2 regions of the Pseudarthrobacter sp. CC12 genome follow, and region 1 is predicted to be linked to the other one. Evidence: predicted binding sites of a transcription regulator. Region 1 holds the regulator's gene; the other holds the start of a gene.
The links. The regulator HrcA, encoded in region 1, represses chaperone genes, less so after heat shock. The targets are predictions, from matches to a motif close to TTNGCACTCGNNNNNNNCGAGTGCNAA.
Positions count from the first base shown of each region.

Region 2: a site for HrcA is predicted at 3,801-3,827, ahead of groL (chaperonin GroEL). Genes of this name have one in related genera too.

Region 1 is NZ_JARDJH010000002.1:219,533-228,995, forward strand. Features, by position in the region: gene PV772_RS02625 (PhoH family protein) at 1-414, opposite strand, end outside; gene PV772_RS02630 (GerMN domain-containing protein) at 826-1,743, shown strand; gene PV772_RS02635 (16S rRNA (uracil(1498)-N(3))-methyltransferase) at 1,736-2,509, opposite strand; gene dnaJ (molecular chaperone DnaJ) at 2,512-3,639, opposite strand; gene hrcA (heat-inducible transcriptional repressor HrcA) at 3,726-4,739, opposite strand; gene PV772_RS02650 (DUF3097 domain-containing protein) at 4,910-5,761, shown strand; gene PV772_RS02655 (DUF4870 domain-containing protein) at 5,883-6,293, shown strand; gene hemW (radical SAM family heme chaperone HemW) at 6,330-7,559, opposite strand; gene lepA (translation elongation factor 4) at 7,585-9,441, opposite strand.
Region 2 is NZ_JARDJH010000026.1:55,049-67,091, forward strand. Features, by position in the region: gene PV772_RS16535 (ribonuclease HI family protein) at 1-250, opposite strand, end outside; gene PV772_RS16540 (extracellular solute-binding protein) at 526-1,836, shown strand; gene groL (chaperonin GroEL) at 1,988-3,622, opposite strand; gene PV772_RS16550 (ABC transporter substrate-binding protein) at 3,913-5,151, opposite strand; gene PV772_RS16555 (cold-shock protein) at 5,181-5,387, opposite strand; gene PV772_RS16560 (LytR C-terminal domain-containing protein) at 5,452-6,090, opposite strand; gene PV772_RS16565 (DUF3263 domain-containing protein) at 6,143-6,472, opposite strand; gene PV772_RS16570 (uracil-DNA glycosylase) at 6,607-7,377, shown strand; gene PV772_RS16575 (siderophore-interacting protein) at 7,391-8,230, shown strand; gene PV772_RS16580 (threonine/serine exporter family protein) at 8,237-9,724, opposite strand; gene PV772_RS16585 (peptidoglycan bridge formation glycyltransferase FemA/FemB family protein) at 9,759-11,075, opposite strand; gene PV772_RS16590 (peptidoglycan bridge formation glycyltransferase FemA/FemB family protein) at 11,198-12,043, opposite strand, start outside.

The sequences.
Region 1 (9,463 bases):
GGGCCGGATGGTCCTGCCGCGGCTGGAGAGGATGTCGTGCGTGAGCACGTCCACGGGATTCTGCAGCGACTGCGTGCGGAGGAGGGCCACCAGCTGTTGCAGCACCGCTGGGGTGATGACGGTGCCCCGGGCCACAAGGCCACGGACCTCCTGGAGGAGCCGCATGATGCGGGGAACGTCGCTGACCGGTCCGCTGATGGACAGTTCGTTGCCGCGGGCATGGAAGTTGACGTCCGGGAACTGCTCCTCGATGAACCGCAGTGCCTCGTCATGACTGCCGAGCGACTGAACCATCTGGTCGGAGTTCTCGAAGAGGACTACTTCGGTCCGGATGCCGGGAAGGGAGTGCGGGAATTCCCCCGGACTGCCATCGCCCGTGTTGAGCCGGCGCTTACCATTTGCTGATTCAGTCATGGTGCTGGCCCGCAGGCCCGTGGTCCCCTCAAAGATCGACATCAGTTGTTCGCTGCAGCCGATACCCGATGAACGGGGCACCTGCCGGCGGTCCCTTTATCTTACGCCAGCACACGCCCCGGCCGGATACCTGCCGGGCCAGTGACCTGCACCTCCGCCACCCTGAAGAGCCGTTTGCGGGCAGCGAAAAGCAGCGTTTGGTATCAACTTCATATCGGCCTCATATCGTTCCCGTTGCAGTTGGGGCCGGGGAGGCGAATGCGCGGTTGGGGCGGCCCTCCCCTGTGTAATGCTGGAAATCCAGCATCTGCTGGAACGCCAGGCCGCCAGGGGGATCGGCCCGCCACGCCATGAAAGGACAAGGGCAGGACAGTGCCGGAAACCTCTGTGCCCGAAAGGGCAGGACGACCCATGGGCCGCCTGCGCCCGGCCGTCCTGGCAGGAATCCTGGTGCTCGTTCCGGTCCTCACTGCCTGCACTGCCGAAGGCGGACCAGCCCCCACGGGGACCGTCGCCTCGGTCCCCGCCACAGGCGGCACCATGCCGGACGCTCCCTCCACCAGCGCCCCCCTGGAAACCACCCAGTCCTCCAACAAGGCGCCCGTGTACTGGATCGGCCGCACGGGCGGGAACGTCTTCCTCTACCGCGAGTTCCGGGACGTCCCGGAACAGGAAAACCCGGTGACCCGCGCCCTGCGCGCCATGATGTCAGAGAAACCGCTTGACCCTGACTTCTTCACGCCGTGGCAGAACCCGGACAAACTTGCCACGTCCATTTCAGGCAAGGACATCATCACCGTTGACGTCTCCGCAGATGCCTTCAACAGCAACCTCGACGCTGATATGGCAGCCCGTGCCATCCAGCAGCTGATCTATACGGCCACCGCCGCCGCTGCCAGCTCGGGCCTGATCGACACCGGGCAGCAGGTCCGGGTCCGGATCCTGGTGGACGGCCACACGGACTACGTGGCGTTCGGAAAAGTCCAGCTGGGCGCGCTGATGACCCGGGCCGCCGGCCTGGTGGCACCGGTCTGGATCATCGATCCCCAGGAAAACACCGAGGTGCCCAGCGGCAGCGTGAAAATCACCGGCCGCAGCACGTCGCCGGGGGCAAAGCTGCACTGGCAAATCCTGCAGTCCGGGGACGGTGGCAGCAAATCGCCCTTCCTGACCGGAGAAACCACGGCGGCCGCCGGGCAGGGGCAGGCCGGAGATTTCACGCTGGCGCTCAACCTTCCGCCGGGCGACTATGAGCTCCGGGTGGCCCAGGCAGGTTCCGGCGGGGAGCCGGACCGCAATGAGGACACGAGGTCCTTCAAAGTCAGGTAGCGGTCCACCGGCCAAGGATGTCGCTTGCAAGCACGACGGCGGCGGGACCGGCTGTGGAGGACCGCAGGACGTGGTGCCCCAACAGGGCAGTCACGGCACCTTTGTCGCAGAGTTTCGTTACTTCCCGCGGGCTGATTCCACCCTCCGGACCGACAATCAGAAGGACTTCCAGGATTCCCGTCCGGGCATTCCCCTGCCACTCTTCAAGGACAGCACGCAGCGGGCGCACTGCGTCTTCGTGCAGGATGACTGCCAGGTCAGCGGCCTCCACTGCAGCGGACAGCCCTGCTGTTTCAACCGCTGCCCGGACTTCGGGAATCCAGGCCCGCCGGGCCTGTTTGGCGGCTGCCGCCACGGCGGATTCCCACTTGGCGTGGGCGCGGGCGGCCCTGTCGCCCTTCCACCGGACGATCGACCGTTCCGACTGCCACGGTATGACGGCGTCGATCCCCAGTTCGGTGGCCGTCTCGATCGCCAGCTCGTCACGATCTCCCTTGGCCAGCGCCTGGACCAGCACCAGCCGTACGTCCGGCATTTCATCCGTGGCCACGGCACCGCACTCCACTTCAAGGCCGGAGGGTGCAGCGGAGACGACCTTTCCGGTCATGCGGGTGCCGGCCCCGTCGACGATGTCCACCGACTCCCCCGGCGACAGCCGTTTAACCGTGACTGCGTGGCGTGCCTCGGAACCGTCCAGGACAAAGTGGCCGCCGGGGGCCATTCCGGCCAGCGACCCGGCGGGTGTGAAGAAGACGGGATTGCTCACCGCTACAGGTTACCGAACCGGTCCCGGAGCTTGGCGAACATGCCGCCGCTGGCAGCGAGCTTTCCCTCTGTGATCTGTTCCCCGCGAAGCTTGGCGAGCTGCCGGAGGAGGTCTTCCTGCGCCGGGTCGAGCTTCGCCGGGGTGTCCACCTGGAGGTGGACCTTCAGGTCCCCGCGGCCGTAGCCGCGCAGGTGGGTGACACCAAGGCCGCGCAGGGTGATGACCTCGCCGGACTGTGTTCCCGGCTTGACGTCGATGTCCTGGGTGCCGTCGAAGGTTTCCAGGTTGACGTCGGTGCCCAGGGCAGCGGCAGTCATGGGGATGTGCAGGGTGGCGTGCAGGTCGTCGCCTTCCCGCACATAGGTGGCGTCATTGTTGACGCGGATTTCCACGTACAGGTCGCCGGCGGGGCCGCCCGCCGGGCCGGCCTCACCCTGCCCGGAGAGCTGGATCCTGGTTCCGGTGGCTACGCCGGCGGGGACCTTGATGGTCAGCGAACGCCGGCTGCGGATCCGGCCCTGGCCGCTGCATTCGTTGCAGGGGTCCTTGATGACGGTGCCGAAGCCTTCGCAGGTGCCGCAGGGGGCCGCAGTCATGACCTGGCCCAGGATGGAGCGGACGGCCCGCTGGACCTGGCCGCTGCCGCCGCAGATGTCGCAGCGCTCGGGGTGGGTGCCGGGCCGGCAGCAGGATCCCTCACAGGTGGGGCAGACCACGGCGGTGTCCACTTCGAGCTTCTTGTTCACGCCGAACACGGCGTCGCGAAGGTCGATCCGGACGCTGATGAGGGCGTCCTGGCCGCGGCGGACACGGGAAGCCGGGCCGGAGCTGCCCCCGGCGCCGAAGAAGGTGTCGAAGATGTCCTGGAATGCGAAGCCCTGGCCCGCGTAGCCGGCTCCGCCGAAGCCGTTGTCCGTGCCGTTCTCGTTGCCCGTGGTGTCGTAGATCCGCCGCTTCTGGGGGTCGGAGAGGACCTCGTAGGCGTGAGTTACTGCCTTGAAGCGTTCCGAGGCATCCTCACCGGGGTTTACGTCCGGGTGGAGGGTGCGGGCCAGTTTGCGGTAGGCCTTTTTGATCTCTTCGCCCGTAGCTTCGGGTGAGACTCCAAGGACGTCATAGTGGCTGCTCAAAGTTCGTATCTCTTCCTTGTTGTACTGCGTTCAGTCGGGCGGCCCGGCCCGTTGTTCCCGGCCGGAACATGCTCCGGCCGCGCGGGTCAGGGCCCCAAAATCCTGGAAAGGTACCGGGCCACTGCCCGGACGGCGGCCATGGTGGTGGGGTAGTCCATCCTGGTGGGCCCGAGGATTCCTACCTTGGCGACGCTGTCGGGGCCGTAGCCGGTGGCCACCACCGACGCTTCGGCCAGGCCGTCGTAGGGGTTTTCCCTTCCGATGCTGACGGCAACGCCGCGGTGGTCCTGGGCCATCTCGCTCAGCAACCGCAGCATCACCACCTGCTCCTCGAGGGCCTCGAGCACGGGACCGATGCTGAGGGGGAAGTCAACGTTTGACCGGGCCAGGTTGGCTGTCCCGGCCATGACCATCCGGTCCTCCCTGGTGTTTTGCGCCAGCCCCTCGAGGCCAAGTGCCAGGGCGTGCGCAGCCTGCCGCTGTGCCTGTGCCGTGCCGGCCACGACGGAGGGAAGCGCCGTGGCAAGCCGGCTCAGCGGCGTCCCGGACAGTGCGGCGAGGAAACGCGTGCGGAGTGCTGCCACTGCGTCGTCGCCCAGGTCCTGGCCGACGTCGATGACCCGCTGCTCCACCTTGCCGCTGTTGGCAATGAGGACCACCAGCACCTTGCGGGGGGCAAGCAGCACGAATTCGATGTGGCGCACCAACGCCTTGCTGAGGTGCGGGTACTGGACCACAGCCACCTGGTTGGTCAGCTGCGACAGCAGCCGGACGGTGCGGTCCAGGACGTCGTCGAGATCGTCTGCGCCTTCAAGGAGGGACTGGATAGCCCGGCGTTCGGCCGCCGACAGCGGCTTGACTGCCGAGATCTGGTCAACGAAAAGCCGGTAGCCCTTGTCCGTGGGAATCCGCCCTGCACTGGTGTGGGGGGCCGTGATTAATCCCTCGTCCTCAAGGGCCGCCATGTCATTCCGGATGGTTGCGCTGGAAACCCCAAGGTGGTGCCGCTCAACCAGGGCTTTCGACCCAACCGGCTCGCGGGAGTGGACGTAGTCCTCCACGATGGCCCGCAGCACTTCCAGTTTGCGTGGCTCGCTCACTCTCCACCTCCATCCATGGTGCAGGGCCCATGCCCCGCCAGATGCCACCTTGTTAGCACTCGACATGCCTAAGTGCTAACAGTCTATTATGCCTTGGCCCGTTGTTAGCATTGGTACCGCTCCGGGCGAAATTCCGGTGCGGAGGACCTAGCGCTAGGCGGATCGAATCCATGGATTACCAAAACTGGGGGCCCCGCGGCATTTCCGCCCCGGCCAAGTCGGAATTGCCCGAGGTGCCGGTGGAGCGGGGCATGGTGCTGGAGGATGTGCAGTCAGGCTGGGTAGGCGCCGTGACGCGGGTGGAAAAGTCCGGAGGGATGCACGTGGTTGCCCTGGAGGACCGCCGCGGGAAGTCCCGGTCCTTCAAGCTGGGCTTCGGTTTCCTCCTGGAGGGCCGCCCCATCAGGCTCATACCCCCGGCGCCGCGGCCGGCTGCCGGCGCTCCGGTTGCCGGCAGGACGGCCTCCGGTTCTGTCCGGGTCGCCGGCCAGCGGGCCCAGGTGGCCAAGGCAAGCCGCATCTGGGTGGAGGGCAAGCACGACGCCGAACTCGTGGAAAAGGTCTGGGGCGACGACCTTCGGGTGGAAGGCATCGTCGTCGAACCCCTGCACGGCATCGATGATCTGGCGGCGGCGGTTGCCGGCTTCAACCCCGGTCCCGGCCGGCGGCTCGGCGTCCTTGTGGACCACCTCGTTCCGGATTCCAAGGAGTCCCGCATTGCCGACGCGGTCATGGCATCCCCCGGCGCGGCCGGGAATGTCCTGATCGTGGGACACCCCTATGTTGACGTCTGGCAGGCCATCCGGCCGGCGGTCCTGGGCATCGACAAGTGGCCGGCCGTGCCCCGCGGACAGGATTGGAAGACCGGGATCCTCAAAGCCTTCGGCTGGCCGCATACGACCAAGGAAGACATCGGCCTCGGATGGCAGAAGCTGCTGGGCGCCGTACGCACCTACGCCGACCTGGAAGCATCGCTGCTGGGGCGGGTTGAGGAAGTCATCGACTTCCTCACCGTGCCCTGAGGGGCGGACACCGCGCCGGAAGCCAGTATTCTTGGTAGTGCAATGCCGCCTTTTTCAGGGGCATTGCACTACGCGCCCGTATTTGACGTCAGCACCACTTGCATCTCCGAAGGAACAGACTGTGGCAGAAAACGCACGTGATCACAGGGATGGCCAGGGCCGCTCCGAGTACCATGGCGTCCCCGCCAATGCCCTGCCGCTCACGGCCAGCGAAGACCGCCAATGGGCCACGCTGGCACATTTCGGCGGGATCCTTGGCTGTGTCCCCTCGCTGCTGATCTACCTGATCTTCCGCGACCGCGGGCCGTTCACCGCGCAGGAATCCAAAGAGGCGCTGAACTTCAGCCTGCCGCCCACCATCGCCGCCGTGCTGGCCAACATCCTGGTGTTCATCCCCTATGTTGGCAACATCTTCGCCGTGATCGCGACCCTGATCTGGGTGGCGCTGACCTGCTTCTCGGTGGCCGCAGGAATCCACGTCAACAAGGGCCAGCCGCACCGCTACCAGTACAACCTGCGCTGGCTCAAGTAGCGGCGCAGGCCCTCCCCCTGGACGCGCCGGCGGCCGTCAGTCCGGAAGGACGCGGCGGACCACAGCGTCCGCCAGGAGCCTGCCCTTCAGCGTAAGGACAAGGCGGCCCTTGAAAGCGGCGGCCGGCTCCACCAGGCCGTCAGCGATGAGCCCGGCAACCTGGTGCCTGCCCCCGGCGCTGAGGGCCGAAACCTCAAGCCCTGACTGCAGGCGCGCCTCCAGCATCACCCGCTCCATGTTCCTGGTTCCGGCGTCAAGGGTTTCCCGGCCCGCCGCGGGCGAATGCCCCTGGGACAGTCGGTTGGCATAAGCGGACGGGTGCTTCACGTTCCACCAGCGCACCCCGCCCACGTGCGAATGCGCGCCGGGGCCGATGCCCCACCAGTCGTCGCCACGCCAGTAGGCCAGGTTGTGGCGGCACGCGTGCTCCGGGCTCCGCGCCCAGTTGCTGACCTCATACCAGCCGAGCCCGGCGTCGGTGATGAGCTGGTCAGCGAGTTCGTACTTGTCGGCGTGGTCGTCGTCGTCAATTCCCGGCACCTCGCCGCGGCGCATCTGCGCCGCCAGCTTGGTCCCGTCCTCGACAATCAGGGCGTAGGCGCTGATGTGGTCCGGCTGGTAGGTCAAGGCAGTTTCCAGGGAGTGTCGCCAGTCGGCCAGCGACTCCCCCGGCGTCCCGTAAATCAGGTCCAGGCTGACATCCAGCCCTGCCTCCCGCGCCCACTGCACCACCTGCGGAACCCTGCTGGGGGTGTGGGTGCGGTCCAGGACCTTGAGCACGTGCGGGACGGCGGACTGCATCCCAAAGGAGACCCTGGTGAAGCCCGCCTCCTTGAGGACGGCAAGGGACTCCGGCGTGACCGAATCCGGGTTGGCTTCCGTGGTGACCTCGGCGCCGTCCTCGATGCCCCACCGGTCAATGGCGGCGCGAAGGATCAGGGCGAGGTCATCGGCCGGAAGCAGGGTGGGCGTGCCGCCCCCGAAAAAGACAGTGCTGAGCTTGCGCTCCGGCAGCCCGGAACGGGTCATCACCCTGGCGGCCAATGACACTTCCGATACTGCCGTTTGGGCGTAGGCGTCCTGTGACGCGCCGCCACCCAGTTCCGTGGCGGTGTAGGTGTTGAAGTCGCAGTACCCACAGCGCACCGCGCAGAACGGGATGTGGACATACAGGCCAAAGGCCCGGGCCGCCGCACCGTCTGCTGCCTGGGCAGGCAGCAGACCGTCCGACGGCGCCGGGTCGCCGAGGGGAAGCGTGCTGGGCATCAGCGGGTCCCCTGCTGCGCGGTGGTCACTTCTTCTTGGCCTTGTCCTTCGATTCGTCGGTGGTCAGGGCGGCGATGAACGCTTCCTGCGGCACCTCCACCGTGCCCACCATCTTCATGCGCTTCTTGCCTTCTTTTTGCTTCTCCAGCAGCTTGCGCTTCCGGGAGATGTCACCGCCGTAGCATTTGGCCAGCACGTCCTTGCGGATGGCCCGGATGCTTTCGCGGGCGATGATCCTGGAGCCGATTGCCGCCTGGATGGGCACCTCGAACTGCTGCCGCGGGATGAGTTCGCGGAGCTTCCCGGTCATCATCACGCCGTAGGCATAGGCCTTGTCCCGGTGGGTGATGGCGCTGAAGGCGTCCACTTGTTCGCCTTGGAGCATGATGTCGACCTTCACAAGGTCGGCAACCTGTTCGCCGTCGGCCTTCCAGTCAAGGGAACCGTAGCCACGGGTCTTGGACTTCAGGATGTCGAAGAAGTCGAACACGATTTCCGCCAGCGGCAGGCGGTACCGGATTTCCACCCGGTCCTCGGAGAGGTAGTCCATGCCGCCCATGACGCCGCGGCGGGACTGGCACAGTTCCATGATGGCGCCGACGAATTCGTTGGGGGCCAGGATGGTGGCCGACACCATGGGTTCGCGGACCTCAGCGATTTTGCCCGTGGGGTACTCACTGGGGTTGGTCACGCGGACCACCTTCTTGTCCTCCAAAGTCACCTCGTATTCCACGTTCGGTGCGGTGGAGATCAGGTCGAGGTTGTACTCACGCTCCAGCCGTTCGCGGGTGATCTCAAGGTGCAGCAGGCCCAGGAAGCCCACGCGGAACCCAAAGCCCAGCGCGGCCGAGGTCTCCGGCTCATAGACCAGTGCAGCGTCATTGAGCATGAGCTTTTCGAGGGCGTCGCGGAGTACCGGGTAGTCCGCGCCATCCAGCGGATACAGGCCCGAGAACACCATGGGTTTGGCGTCGGCGTAGCCGGGCAGGGACTCGGCCGCCGGCTTGGCAAGGTTGGTGACCGTGTCGCCCACCTTGGACTGCCGGACGTCCTTGACGCCGGTGATCAGGTAGCCCACTTCACCTACGCCGAGGCCCTTGGAGGGTGTGGGTTCCGGGGAGCTGACGCCTATTTCCAGGAGTTCGTGAGAGGCCCTGGTGGACATCATCTGGATGCGTTCGCGGGGGTGGAGCATGCCGTCCACCACGCGCACGTAGGTCACGACGCCCCGGTAGGTGTCGTAGACCGAGTCGAAAATCATGGCGCGGGCCGGCGCGTCCGGGTCGCCTTTCGGCGCCGGCAGGTCCTGGACGATCTTGTCCAGGAGGGCCTCCACGCCGACGCCGGTTTTACCGGACACCCGCAGGACATCCTCGGGGTCGCCGCCGATCAGGCTGGCCAGTTCGGCTGCGTACTTTTCAGGCTGGGCCGCCGGGAGGTCGATCTTGTTAAGGACCGGAATGATGGCGAGATTGTTCTCCATGGCCAGGTACAGGTTCGCGAGCGTCTGGGCCTCGATGCCCTGGGCCGCGTCGACCAACAGGATCGCGCCTTCGCACGCGGCCAGCGACCTGGACACCTCATAGGTGAAGTCCACGTGGCCAGGTGTGTCGATCATGTTCAGCGCGTAGCTGACACCGTCCACCTCCCAGGGCATGCGGACTGCCTGGGACTTGATGGTGATGCCGCGTTCGCGCTCAATGTCCATCCGGTCCAGGTACTGGGCCTTCATGTCGCGCGCCTGGACCACCCCGGTGGACTGCAGCATGCGGTCAGCAAGGGTGGACTTGCCGTGGTCGATATGCGCGATGATGCAAAAGTTCCGAATAATTGCCGGATCTGTCGCGGCGGGCACCGGTGCGGTGCGGGCCATGGGAGACACGCAGGGTCCTTACTGTTGGCTT
Region 2 (12,043 bases), on a different contig from region 1:
GCTTCCATCCCGGCATCCACTTGGTAATGGAATTGATCACGTACTGGCTGTCGCAGAGGATGCGGAGGTCTTCCCCCGGCAGGTGCGCGGTAGCGCGCAGGAGGTCAAGGACAGCCATCAGCTCCCCCTGGTTGTTGGTCCCGTGGGGCCAGCCGCCGGCACGCCAGCAATCGTCATTCACATACCAGGCCCAGCCGGCCGGGCCGGGGTTTCCCAAGGCCGAACCATCAGCCGCTGCAGTAATCGTCACTGGTCCATCCTGCCAGAAGCGGCCGACATTGGACCGACGCCACCGCATCTCAGCCTGGGTGAGCTGCCGCCCTCCGGCGCCCCGGAACCGGGCTGTGGGACGGCCGTGCACCCAAAAACCGACGGGGGCGGGAAAACGTTTACCGGAAACCCTTGACGTGGGCGGAGAGCACACGAAACAATCGCCGCATAACTTAAGAAAGCGGTTTCTGACGCCCACGGTTCGCGCATCACGGCTTCCGCGGCGTAAAAGGAGCCTATCCGGAAGGAACATCAATGACGATTTCAGTCGTAAGCCGGCGCCGCTTCCAGCTGGGCGCGGCCGCGCTGGCCCTTTCCCTCCTGGCCACCGGCTGCGGGGCCCCCGGCGGTTCAGGCGACAACGGCCAGGTGACCTTGCGGTTCGCCTGGTGGGGCAATGAATACCTGAATGCGCAGACAAACAAAGTCATCGCGGCCTTTGAGGCCTCGCACCCGAACATCAAAATCAAAGCAGAGCCGGGAGAATGGTCCAGCTATTGGGACAAGCTGGCCACGAAGACCGCTGCCAACGATGCACCCGACGTCATCCAGATGGACCAGAAATACATCGCCGAATACGGCGGTCGCGGGGCGCTGATGGACCTGTCCAGGCAAAACGGCATTGATACCTCAAAACTCGACAAGGAAGCGCTTGCGTCGGGTAAGTACGGGGGCGCCCAGTACGGGCTGAGCACAGGCCAGAACGCCTATGTCATCATGGCCAACACGAAAGTGTTCCAGGCAGCCGGAGTGCCCGTGCCGGACGACAAGACCTGGACGTGGAAAGACTTCGTGGACACGGCGACGAAGATCAGCGCAGCAGGTAATGGGAAGATCTACGGGGCCGCTTATGGCAGCAACGAGGCCGACCTGATCATCTGGCTGCGCCAGCACGGCGAGAATCTCTACTCAGGGGACGGCAAGCTCGATTTTGAAGCCGCCACTGCAGCATCTTTCTGGGAACGGATCAAGGAACAGCGCGACTCCAAGGCCAGTCCGGCAGCGACCGTGGCAACCGAGGATGCAGGGGCAGGACTGGAGGAAAGCCTGTTCGGAACAAATCGGGTTGCCATGGCCTGGTGGTGGACCAACCAGCTTGGTTCCCTTGAAGCCACCACCGGCAGCAGCATCAAAATGCTGCGGGCGCCCAGCGTCGACGGTGCCTCGACCGACAGTGGCATGTACTACAAGCCCACTATGTTTTGGTCGGCATCCTCGCGTTCGAAGCATCCCCAGCAGGCCGCGGAGTTCATCAACTACCTCACCAACAGTCCGGAGGCGGGCGCCATCCTGATGACCGACAGGGGCGTCCCCACCAATCCGGACATCGTTTCGGGCATCACCCCGCAGCTCAAGCCGGCTGACACCACCGTGGTTGGCTTCCTGAAGGACATAGCCCCGGACATCAAGGACGCACCCCCTGTCCCGCCCGTGGGTGCAGGCAGCGTCCAGAACGTCATCAGGAGGTACACGGATGAAGTGCTGTACGACCGGATGACACCACAGGCCGCGGCGGAAGCATTCAAGAAGGAAGTACAGGGAATGCTGGATTCGGCCCGGAAGTAACCCGCCTCCCGCAGCTCCTCGTCCGGGCGGCTCAGCCAGCGCCGGCCGCGTCAGCGTGGCCGGGACCCAAAACCTTCGACATAAAAATGCGGCCCCCTCCGAAGAGGGGGCCGCACTTTGCAGTTTGGCGGGCAGGTCCCGGCCGGGAGGCTTAGAAGCCGCCCATGCCGCCCATGCCGCCCATGTCGTCGCCACCGGCGGGTGCTGCGGCCTTCTCCGGCTTGTCAGCAACCACTGCTTCGGTGGTGAGGAACAGGCCGGCAATGGAGGCCGCGTTCTGCAGGGCAGAGCGGGTCACCTTGACGGGGTCATTGACGCCTGCAGCCAGCAGGTCGACGTACTCGCCGGTTGCTGCGTTCAGGCCGTGGCCGGCGGGCAGGCCGCGGACCTTGTCGACCACAACGCCCGGCTCGAGGCCGGCGTTGAAGGCGATCTGCTTCAGCGGCGCGTCGATGGCAACGCGGACGATGTTGGCGCCGGTTGCTTCGTCGCCGGAGAGCTGCAGGTTGGCGAATGCCTTGGCGCCGGCCTGGATCAGGGCCACGCCGCCACCGGCGACGATGCCTTCCTCAACGGCAGCCTTGGCGTTGCGCACTGCGTCTTCGATGCGGTGCTTGCGCTCCTTGAGCTCAACCTCGGTTGCGGCTCCGGCCTTGATGACTGCCACGCCGCCGGCCAGCTTGGCCAGGCGCTCCTGCAGCTTCTCGCGGTCGTAGTCGGAGTCGGAGTTCTCGATCTCGGCGCGGATCTGGGAAACGCGGCCGGCGATCTGGTCGGCGTCGCCGGCACCTTCGACGATGGTGGTCTCGTCCTTGGTGACAACTACCTTGCGGGCCTGGCCCAGGAGCTCCAGGCCGGCAGTCTCCAGCTTGAGGCCAACTTCCTCGGAGATGACCTGGCCGCCGGTGAGGACGGCGATGTCGGCGAGCTGGGCCTTGCGGCGGTCGCCGAAGCCCGGAGCCTTGACGGCGACGGACTTGAAGGTGCCGCGGATCTTGTTCACGATCAGGGTGGCCAGGGCCTCGCCCTCGATGTCCTCGGCAATGATCAGCAGCGGCTTGTTGGACTGCATGACCTTCTCCAGGACAGCAACCAGTTCCTTGACGTTGGAGATCTTGGAGTTGACGATCAGGATGTACGGATCCTCGAGGACCGTTTCCTGGCGCTCAGCGTCGGTGACGAAGTAGGCGGAGATGTAGCCCTTGTCGAAGCGCATGCCTTCGGTGAGTTCCAGCTCCAGGCCGAAGGTGTTGGATTCCTCGACCGTGATGACGCCTTCCTTGCCCACCTTGTCCAGGGCTTCGGCGATGAGGGCACCGATCTCGTCGTCACCGGCGGAGATGGAGGCGGTGGCCGCGATCTCTTCCTTGGTTTCGATTTCCTTGGCGGAGTTCAGCAGTTCGGCGGTGACGGCGTCAACGGCCTTCTCGATGCCGCGCTTGAGGGACAGCGGGTCGGCGCCGGCAGCAACGTTGCGCAGGCCTTCCTTGACCAGGGCCTGGGCCAGGACGGTTGCCGTGGTGGTGCCGTCACCGGCAACGTCGTCGGTCTTCTTGGCAACTTCCTTGACCAGCTCGGCGCCGATCTTCTCGTAAGGATCGTCCAGCTCGATCTCCTTGGCGATGGAGACACCATCGTTGGTGATCGTGGGGGCGCCCCACTTCTTTTCGAGGACGACGTTGCGTCCACGCGGGCCGAGGGTGACCTTAACGGCGTCGGCGAGGGTGTTCAGGCCACGCTCAAGGCCGCGGCGTGCCTCTTCATCAAATGCAATGATCTTGGCCATAACGGCAATAGTCCTTTCGGGACAGTCGTTAAGAATGAACCTTCGCTGCAGTGCCCGCGACGGACGATCCTTTGCCGGGGGCCTCTGTATGCCTCCGGGCGGGGATCTCACTGAAGTGAGGTGTTTCTTTCGCTCGTCGACCGGTGCCGTGCGCTGCCAGCCGGAACCAGGCGTTGCTTTAGCAGTCGGTACGTCAGAGTGCTAAGTCAATAATTAGCACTCCCCAGGTGAGAGTGCAAGCGAAAAGACGCGTAACGCCCCGCAGGCAGGGTCCGCTTCGCCCAGGGCGATCAGCCGGAGTGGCCCGCCGTCTCCCGGCCGGACAGAGAGGGGCTGTTGTCGGCCCCGAAGGTGTACACGGAGAAAGCGGCCGAGGTAATGTCCCCATTGGCATCGAAGGCAACCGGGCCCGATTCGCCGTCGTAATTGATGTCCGGGCTGCCTGCGAGTCCACCGAGGCACTCCTTGTAGCTCAGGCAGGGGGCGACCGGCGCGCCGGCACCGGAGGAAGCTGTTCCCCCGGAGACCGGGACCAGGTTCGCGGCAATGGAGCGGCCGGCGTCATCCTGTGCATGGGCCGCGGCCAGGGCCGCCAGTGTGACGGCGTCGTAGGTTTCAGCGGCGAAGGAGACATCCTTGAGTGCCGGGTCAACGGCCAGCAGTTTCGCCTGGAACGCAGCGGCGGGCAACTGCCCGGGAACGACGGCGCGGGCACCTTCGAGTGTCCCGGGTGCGAGCCCGGACCCGTAGCGGGCAAACGCGCCGTCGCTGAGGATGATCCGGGAGCCGGCAACGCCTGCACTGTTCAGCTCCACCAGGGCGTCCCGTGCACCCTCGCGGGCAATCACGACGACGGCGTCCGGCTTGGCCTTGGACGCGGAGCGGGCGGCCTCGGCGGCAGCACCGGCTTTGAAACGGGCGCCCGGCAGGACCGTAAGTCCGGCCCCTTTGGCTGCCTCCGAGACGGCTCCGGAGAGGTCCTTGCCGTAGGAGCCTTCCTGGTACAGCACGCTGATCGTGGCGGCGCCGGCGTCCTTGGCAAGTTTGGCCAGCACGGGTCCTTGCGCAACGTCGGCTGCTGCGGTCCGGAAGTAGTAGCCTCCGCTCGCCAGCCCGGTAAGACCGGCAGCGGTATTGGCCGGCGAGATCAGGGGGATGTGTGCGCGGGACAGGATGTCCGCTGCTGCCGGGGCGTGGCTGGAGTCGGTGGGCCCGATCACCACGTCCGCTTTGGCGGCCGCTGCGTCGCTTGCCTGCTTCGCCGTGTCCTGGTCCGGGTGCACCGGAAGGAGCTCCACTGGCCGGCCTTTATGTCCGCCGGCGGCGTTGATGTCCTGGATGGCAAGCTTGGCGGCAGCCAGTTGCGGGGCGTTGAGGAAGGCGTTGTCACCGGAGTTGTCCAGGATGACGCCCACCCGGAGCACACCGTCGCCGGAAGCCTCGGCAGGTTCCACCCTGGCGTTGCCGCCGGTGCCGGCGCATGCACCCAGCGAAAGGACGGCTCCCAGGGACAGCGCGAGTACCGGCATGGCTCGGGCTCCGGGACGCAATGCGGGCATCACTGCGCGGGCCGGACGTTTTCCGCCTGCGGACCTTTTTCGCCCTCGCCGACATCGAGCTGGACCCGCTGGCCTTCGGCCAGGGCACGGTAGCCCTCCCCCTGGATGGCGGACCAGTGGACAAAAATGTCGTCACCGGAACCGTCAACGGTGATGAAGCCGTAGCCCTTTTCAGCGTTGAACCATTTGACGGTTCCCAGTGCCATGATCAACAACTCTTTCCATCGGGGGCCGGGTGGAGACCAGACCGGGTAACTGGACGGGGTGCGGCTACCGGTAACCCGGGCCAAGGACCACGACGAGTGGTACCTGGAACTCGGTACTGCTCACAACGGTGGGGATATTCAACAGCCCGGCGAGTTCCTGGGCACTGGCCAGTTGCTGGGGGCCGGCATAGAAAATCACGGAGGACTTTTGCGGGGCGCCGGACCAGTTGCCCACCGGGCCGAGCCGCCAGCCGTCGGCCTGGACCGTGCCGCCCACCCGGCTGGCCAGCCCGGCCGTGCCGGCGGCGTTGTAGACAGCCACTGCCTGCGTCCTGTCGACCACGGCCTGCTGGGTGGCCGACGACGTGGGCGCTGGCTCGCTGACCTGGGTTGGCCCGGCAGAGGGGGACGGCGTGGGGGTCCCCCTGGAGGCGGAGCCGGCAGCCTGCGTGGCCGTGGGCGTGGATCCGGTGCCGGCCAGCGGAGCTGACTCCACGCTTGCCGATGCCTGGCTCGCGTTGGCGTTGAAGCCGAGTTTGGGAAGGATCAGGAAGGACAGCAGCCCAATGGCAAGGGCTGCCATTCCCACCGCCAGGATGGGCCAAAGCCGTACCCGGGACGGGGCCGAAGCCGTCCGGTGGACACCTTGTCGCGACGCGGCCTCGGGGACCTTGTCGAATTCATCGCGGGCGTATCTGGTCATGGTGGAAGGACATCCTTGTTGATTGCGGCTGTTGTCCCGGCCTGGGGCGTCTCTAAGCGTCGGATCCCAGGCGCCGGGCAGTACGTGCACGGTGGCGCGACGTACGTAGTCTACGCAATCTCTTGACCAGCATGGGATCGTGGGCCACGGCGTCCTCGCGGTCGATCAGTGCGTTGAGAAGCTGGTAGTAGTGGGTTGCGGAGAGGTCAAAGAGCTCGCGGATGGCCTGTTCCTTGGCTCCCGCGTACTTCCACCACTGCCGTTCCAGCGCCAGCATCTGTTGTTCGCGCTCCGACAGGGAGGACTCGCGGAGGATGAAATCCGCCAGGAGGGACTTCTGCGGATCCTGCTCCGGCAGGTGTTCCCGGGCCGGTTCCGCCACGGCGCACTCCTTAGCTGGTTACGGTCAATGTCTTACCCCTATGCTAGCCGCCGAATAACAGCAGTGTCATTCGGCGGCCCGGGCCGCCGCCGCACGGTGCCTGGTCTCCACATGGTCCCTGCGACAATGGAACGATGGTTGAATCGGATGCGCTGTTTGAGCTCCAGCAGGACCCGGCGGACACGCTCAGCTTCGCCGGCCTGGCCGAGCTGCCGCTGGCAGAGCTCATGGCTCCGGACTGGGCCGCGGCACTGCAGGGCGTGGAAGCCCAGCTGCGGAAGGTGCTGGCCTTCCTGGCAGGCGAGGAGGCGGCCGGACACCAGCTGCTGCCGGCGCCGTCGAACGTCCTGCGCGCTTTCCGCCAGCCGCTCGCCGGCGTGAAGGTCCTCATCGTGGGCCAGGACCCCTACCCCACGCCTGGACACGCCGTCGGCCTGTCGTTTTCGGTCGACTCCCGCACCCGCCCCCTCCCCCGCAGCCTGGTAAACATCTACCGGGAGCTGGAATCCGATCTGGGCATTCCCCCGCGCGTCCATGGCGACCTTTCGGCGTGGACGCAGCAGGGCGTGCTGCTCCTGAACCGGGTCCTGACCGTCAGGGCCGGTGCGGCCGGCTCCCACCGCGGGAAGGGCTGGGAGGAAATTACGACGGCGGCGGTCACGGCGCTGGCCGCACGGAAGGCCCCGGACGGGTCGGGGTTGCCCTTGGTGGCCCTCTTGTGGGGCAAGGAGGCTGAGGGGGTCCGGCCGCTGCTTGCCGGCGCCCCGGCCGTCGCCAGCGCCCACCCCAGTCCCCTGTCCGCGTCCCGCGGGTTTTTTGGCTCGAGGCCGTTCAGCCGGGTGAACCAACTGCTCCGGGAACAAGGGGCATCTGGCGTAACCTGGGAACTCCCGCCGCTGCCCTAGCTAGGCTTGCCCTATGAGCCCTGTCCCCGCCGCCCCCAGCGCAACCAAGAAGAGCCGTCCGCAGGTCAACCTCACCGTACTGCGCAAGGAGCAGCTGTCCCCGCACATGGTCCGGATCGTGGCCGGCGGAGAGGGTTTCGGCGATTTCATCAACAACGGGTTCGTTGACCGGTACGTGAAGATCATTTTCCCGCAGCCGGACGTGCAGTACCCCTCCCCGTTGGACCTGGAGGTTGTCCGGGAAACCATGCCGCGCGACCAGTGGCCCTTCACCCGCACCTACACGGTGCGCTGGGTGGACCCGGAAACCCGGGAACTGGCCATCGACTTCGTGGTCCACGGCGACGAAGGGCTCGCCGGTCCTTGGGCGGCCAAGGCCCAGCCGGGCGAGACCCTGACGTTCACCGGCCCGGGCGGTGCGTACAATCCCAATCCCGGGGCCGACTGGTATCTCTTTGCCGGTGACGAAGCGGCCCTGCCCGCCATCGCCGCCAGCATCGAGGCCCTCCCGGCAGGGGCAACCGGCCTTGCCTTCCTGGAGGTCGGCTCCGAAGCCGACATCCAGCCCCTTTCGGCGCCTGCGGGTCTGCAGGTGACCTGGCTGCCCCGCAACGGCACCCCGGCCGGTTCCAGCGACCTGCTGGTCAAGGCCGTGGCGGACGCCGAATGGCCCAGCGGCATGGTGGACGTCTTTGCGCACGGCGAACGCGGCTACATGAAGGCGCTGCGGGAGGTCCTGTTCAAGCAGCGCGGCCTCGAACGCCGCCAGGTGTCCCTCTCCGGTTACTGGGCGCAGGGCCGGGTGGAGGACGTGTTCCAGGCTGAAAAGAAACTTCCGGTCGGGCAGATCTAGGTTTTGCTAGCGGCGGCGCGCCCGGCGCCGCTCGTTGCTGGCAAGGCTGCGGGTCAGGGGGCGGGCCAGCACGTCGCCCAGGACGATGCCCCCTGCCGTGCCCAGCACGATGGCACCGGCACTGAGCATCCCGCCGGCGCCCGCCAGGACTTCGGACTCCTCAACGGTGAGCACATACATTGACCGGAATATTGTGAGGCCAGGCAGCAGGATCAGTGCCGCGGGCACCGCCACTACCAGCTGCGGTGCCCCCATGCGCAGTGCCACCACCCGGGCGAGCAGGCCAATGACGACGGCGGCGATGGCAGGTGAGAACCGGTCGCCGATACCCAACACTCCGCAGCCGAGCAGCACCAGGTAACCGGCGACGCCAACGGCCGCCGTGGGCAGCAGCAGCTTCCAGGTGGTCTGTTCCGTGATGCCGATGGCCATCACCGCTGCAGCCACGAAGAGAATGAGGACCCAGAGGTCGTAGGCGGGCGGGAAGGTCTGGGTGACGTCGATGCGCTGCAGGCCGGTGAGCTCCCCCACGACGAAGGCAACGGCGATTCCTGCCACGATGGCGCCGAAGGTCAGGAGGGTGGACAGGAACCGGCCCGCCGCGGTTACGGGGAAGCCGTTGATGGCGTCCTGCACGGAGGACACCAGGCGGCCGGTGGGCAGGAGCAGCAGGATGCCGCCCACCACCACAATTGACGGTGACGTGGTGAGCCCCAGCTGCCACAACAGCAGCGCCAGGATGGTGACCACAAAGGAGCAGCTGGCGGTGATGAAGAAGTCCGGGACCCGCGAGCGTCCCAACTGCCGGGCCAGCAGGCTGATTCCGATATTTGCCGCGAACGCGATCGCCGATGACACCGGGCCGCCGCCCAGCACTCCCACGAACACCGCCGCGAAGATGCCGAACGCCACGGTAACCATCCACCGGGGGTACGGCTTGGGACTGGTGATGGCCTCGTTGAGCCTGCGGATCGCCTCGTCACGGCCCACGCCGCCGGCGACGATGTCGGTGACCAGCTGGTGCACCTTTGCCAGGCCCGCGTAGTTGTTGGTCCATGACCTCACCACGCGCAGCAGGGCGATGGGAGTCTGGTCCTTGGGCGCGTAGTTGATGCCTACGGACTGGTTGGTGATGTCAACCTCGATGTTCTTCAGCCCCAGGGCGGCCGTGACCGCGATGATGCTGGTTTCGACTTCGAGGGCTCCGGCGCCGTAACGGAACATGGTTTCCGCCAGGTGCAAGGCAAAGTCCAAGGTCTTGCGCGCTGAGGTGTCCACGCCGCCCACCTGGATGGTGGGGTTGGCGTACGGGCTGCCCGCCAGCCGGTCCACAATGCTTAACGGAGCCGTGGGAGGGTTCTCGCCCTGGACCAGGCGGCGCAGCATCCGTTTGGCCGCAGCATCCTGCCGGAGCTGCGCAGGGGTCAGCGGTTCAGTCTTGGGCAGGCCGTCAGTTGTCGGCCTGGACCCGGGCCGTTCGGGCCGGTTGGTCATGCCCGGTTCCTCCCTGTGCGCGGTTGATGGACTGTCAGGATGCGCGCTTCAGCGGCAGTTTGCCCAGCAGTGTGCGGGCGGCCGCCGCGGCGGACCTGGCGAGCTTGTTGGCATGGAAGATGGCCGGACGCACCGGCAGGACGAAGTCGCCCACCAGCTGGACCACCTCACCGCCGAAGCCCTTCTTGAACTCGTAGCCGCCGTGGCCTTCCTCGTCCTGCCCGGAGATACCGAACGTGCCATAGAAGTTGTAGCGCGGGTAGCCCTTCTCCAGGGCGTGCAGCATCATTCCCCAGTAGAGGGAGGTTGCGCCGTTGAAGTAGATGTAGTCCTGGACGGTGCCGCCGATGACGCACACCACCTCGTCGCCGTAGCAAACAAAATGGATGGCTGCCACGGTTGCCGTTCCGACCGAGTCGGGGAACCGCTCGATGTCCTTCAGGCTCCGCTCGTAGCTGTCCACCAGGTCCTGGACCACCTTGAGCCGGTTGGCCTTCTTCTTGCTGCCTGTCTCCTCAACCTCGCGGCGGAGTTCGGCTGCCGTGGCTGACTCCGCGGCCAGGCGTTCGGTAATGGACTTGCGGTAGGCCGGGATGTCGATCTTGGCCATCATCAGCTTGGTGAATTCCGCGGAGGTGGTGCGGAGCAGGTTCTCGTAGTAGGCGCGTTCGCGGTACACGAAGCCCTTTTCGTCGCCGGCGCGGCTCAGTGCGCCGTAGAAATCGTCGAGGGTTTCCAGGGTGGCCTGTTCGAGGAAGACGCCGTTCTTCTCCGCCTTGCGGATGGCTTTCCGCGTCCGGTAGCTGGTGCCCATGATCAGTTCTTCGGCGTCCTGGATCCCTACCAGGTTCTTGATGAACATCCAGTTGACGTTGACGAAGTTCATGTCCAGGCCCTGGTGTTGGAATCCCAGTCGCTCCAGGTCCGCCACCAGCGGCCGGTTGTCTTCGACGTCCGGCTGCTCCGCGCCGTCGGCGTCCCGGGCGATGTACCGGATGTTGGGAGAGATCCGCAGCTCAGCGGCTTTGCGGCCCGCCGCATGCTTGCGGAGGAGCCCGACGACGGCGCCCACCAGTTCGCGGTCCGTGTAGTCCATGAGGGGGCCCTTGGCGCATTCGCAGACGGTGTATCCCAGCCGGGTGGTGGTGAAGTTGAGCTTTCCGGCGGCGACAAGTTCGCCGTCGCACCGGACTCCGAAGAGTTCCACCTGCTGTCCACGGGCGCGCTGGAAGCGGGCAAAGTCGATGGACTGCAGGAAACTGTTCTGCGGGTGCTTCAGGGCGAAGGCCTCGAAGTCGGCGTCGCTGAGGTTGGCGTACTGAAGCCCGGTAGCGGCGGAAACTGTGTTCAAGGGGTGACCTTCTTCTCGACTCTTCGCGGCCGGGGGGCTCACGGGGCGGACGGTATTCGGGGCAGGCTGCACAGGGGTGCGGCCCGGCGGGTGCCTGGGTGTTGGCGCGTGGTGGGGGCTGGTCAGTAGAACTGCTGGCCGGTGCGTGCGGTTTCGATCCGGCGGAACACCTTTTCTCCTCCGTTGACCCACAGCCGGTGCCGGAGTGGGGACAGGACGTAGTCGTGGCAGCCCACAAAGTCGGTGACGGTCTTGGTGAAGCTGGTCTTGAACATCCCCATGCCGTAGAGGTTGTGGGCCTTGTCCTTGATGCGCGCAGCCGGCGGCGTTCCACAGAAGTCGTATTCCGTGCAGCCGAGTTCCTGCATCCGTTTAATGGCAGTCCACTGCACCAGGTGCGAATCCCCGTATTGCTTGCGGTTCTGGATGGAGCCGCCATCCTTGTAGGTAGCCTTGGCACCGTAGTTGATCACGAAGGCGCCGACGCTGGGTTTTCCGTCCTCGTAGGTGAAGAAGAAGTTGCCCTGGCCGCGGTTGCAGAACTCGTCCCAGAACCGGGCGTAGTAGTCGTAGCTGCGGAGCGGCATGGATCCCTTTGCGCTGACGGTATTGGCCATCAGGTCGTACAACGTCCGGTAGGTTTCCGGCCCATGCTCCTGCCGGACCACCTGGCAGCCCTCACGCTCTGCACGCCGGATGGCGTTCCGGGCGCGGGAGGACACGGCCTTGAACACTTCCTCTTCCGTGCCGGAGATGTCCAGCAGGGCGGTGGAGTCGTTGGACTGGATGTTGGGGGCCTTGGCCAGGTTGGCCGCTGCGAGTTCCCGCCGCGCGTCGTCGGAGTCGATGATGTCCGGTTCCACCTTGATGGTGAATACGTTCAGCCTCCTGCCGCGGACCAACCGGGCGCACGCTTCGAGGGCAGGTCCCAGGTCCGCTGCCCCTGTCAGGTCAGGGCCCTTAATGAG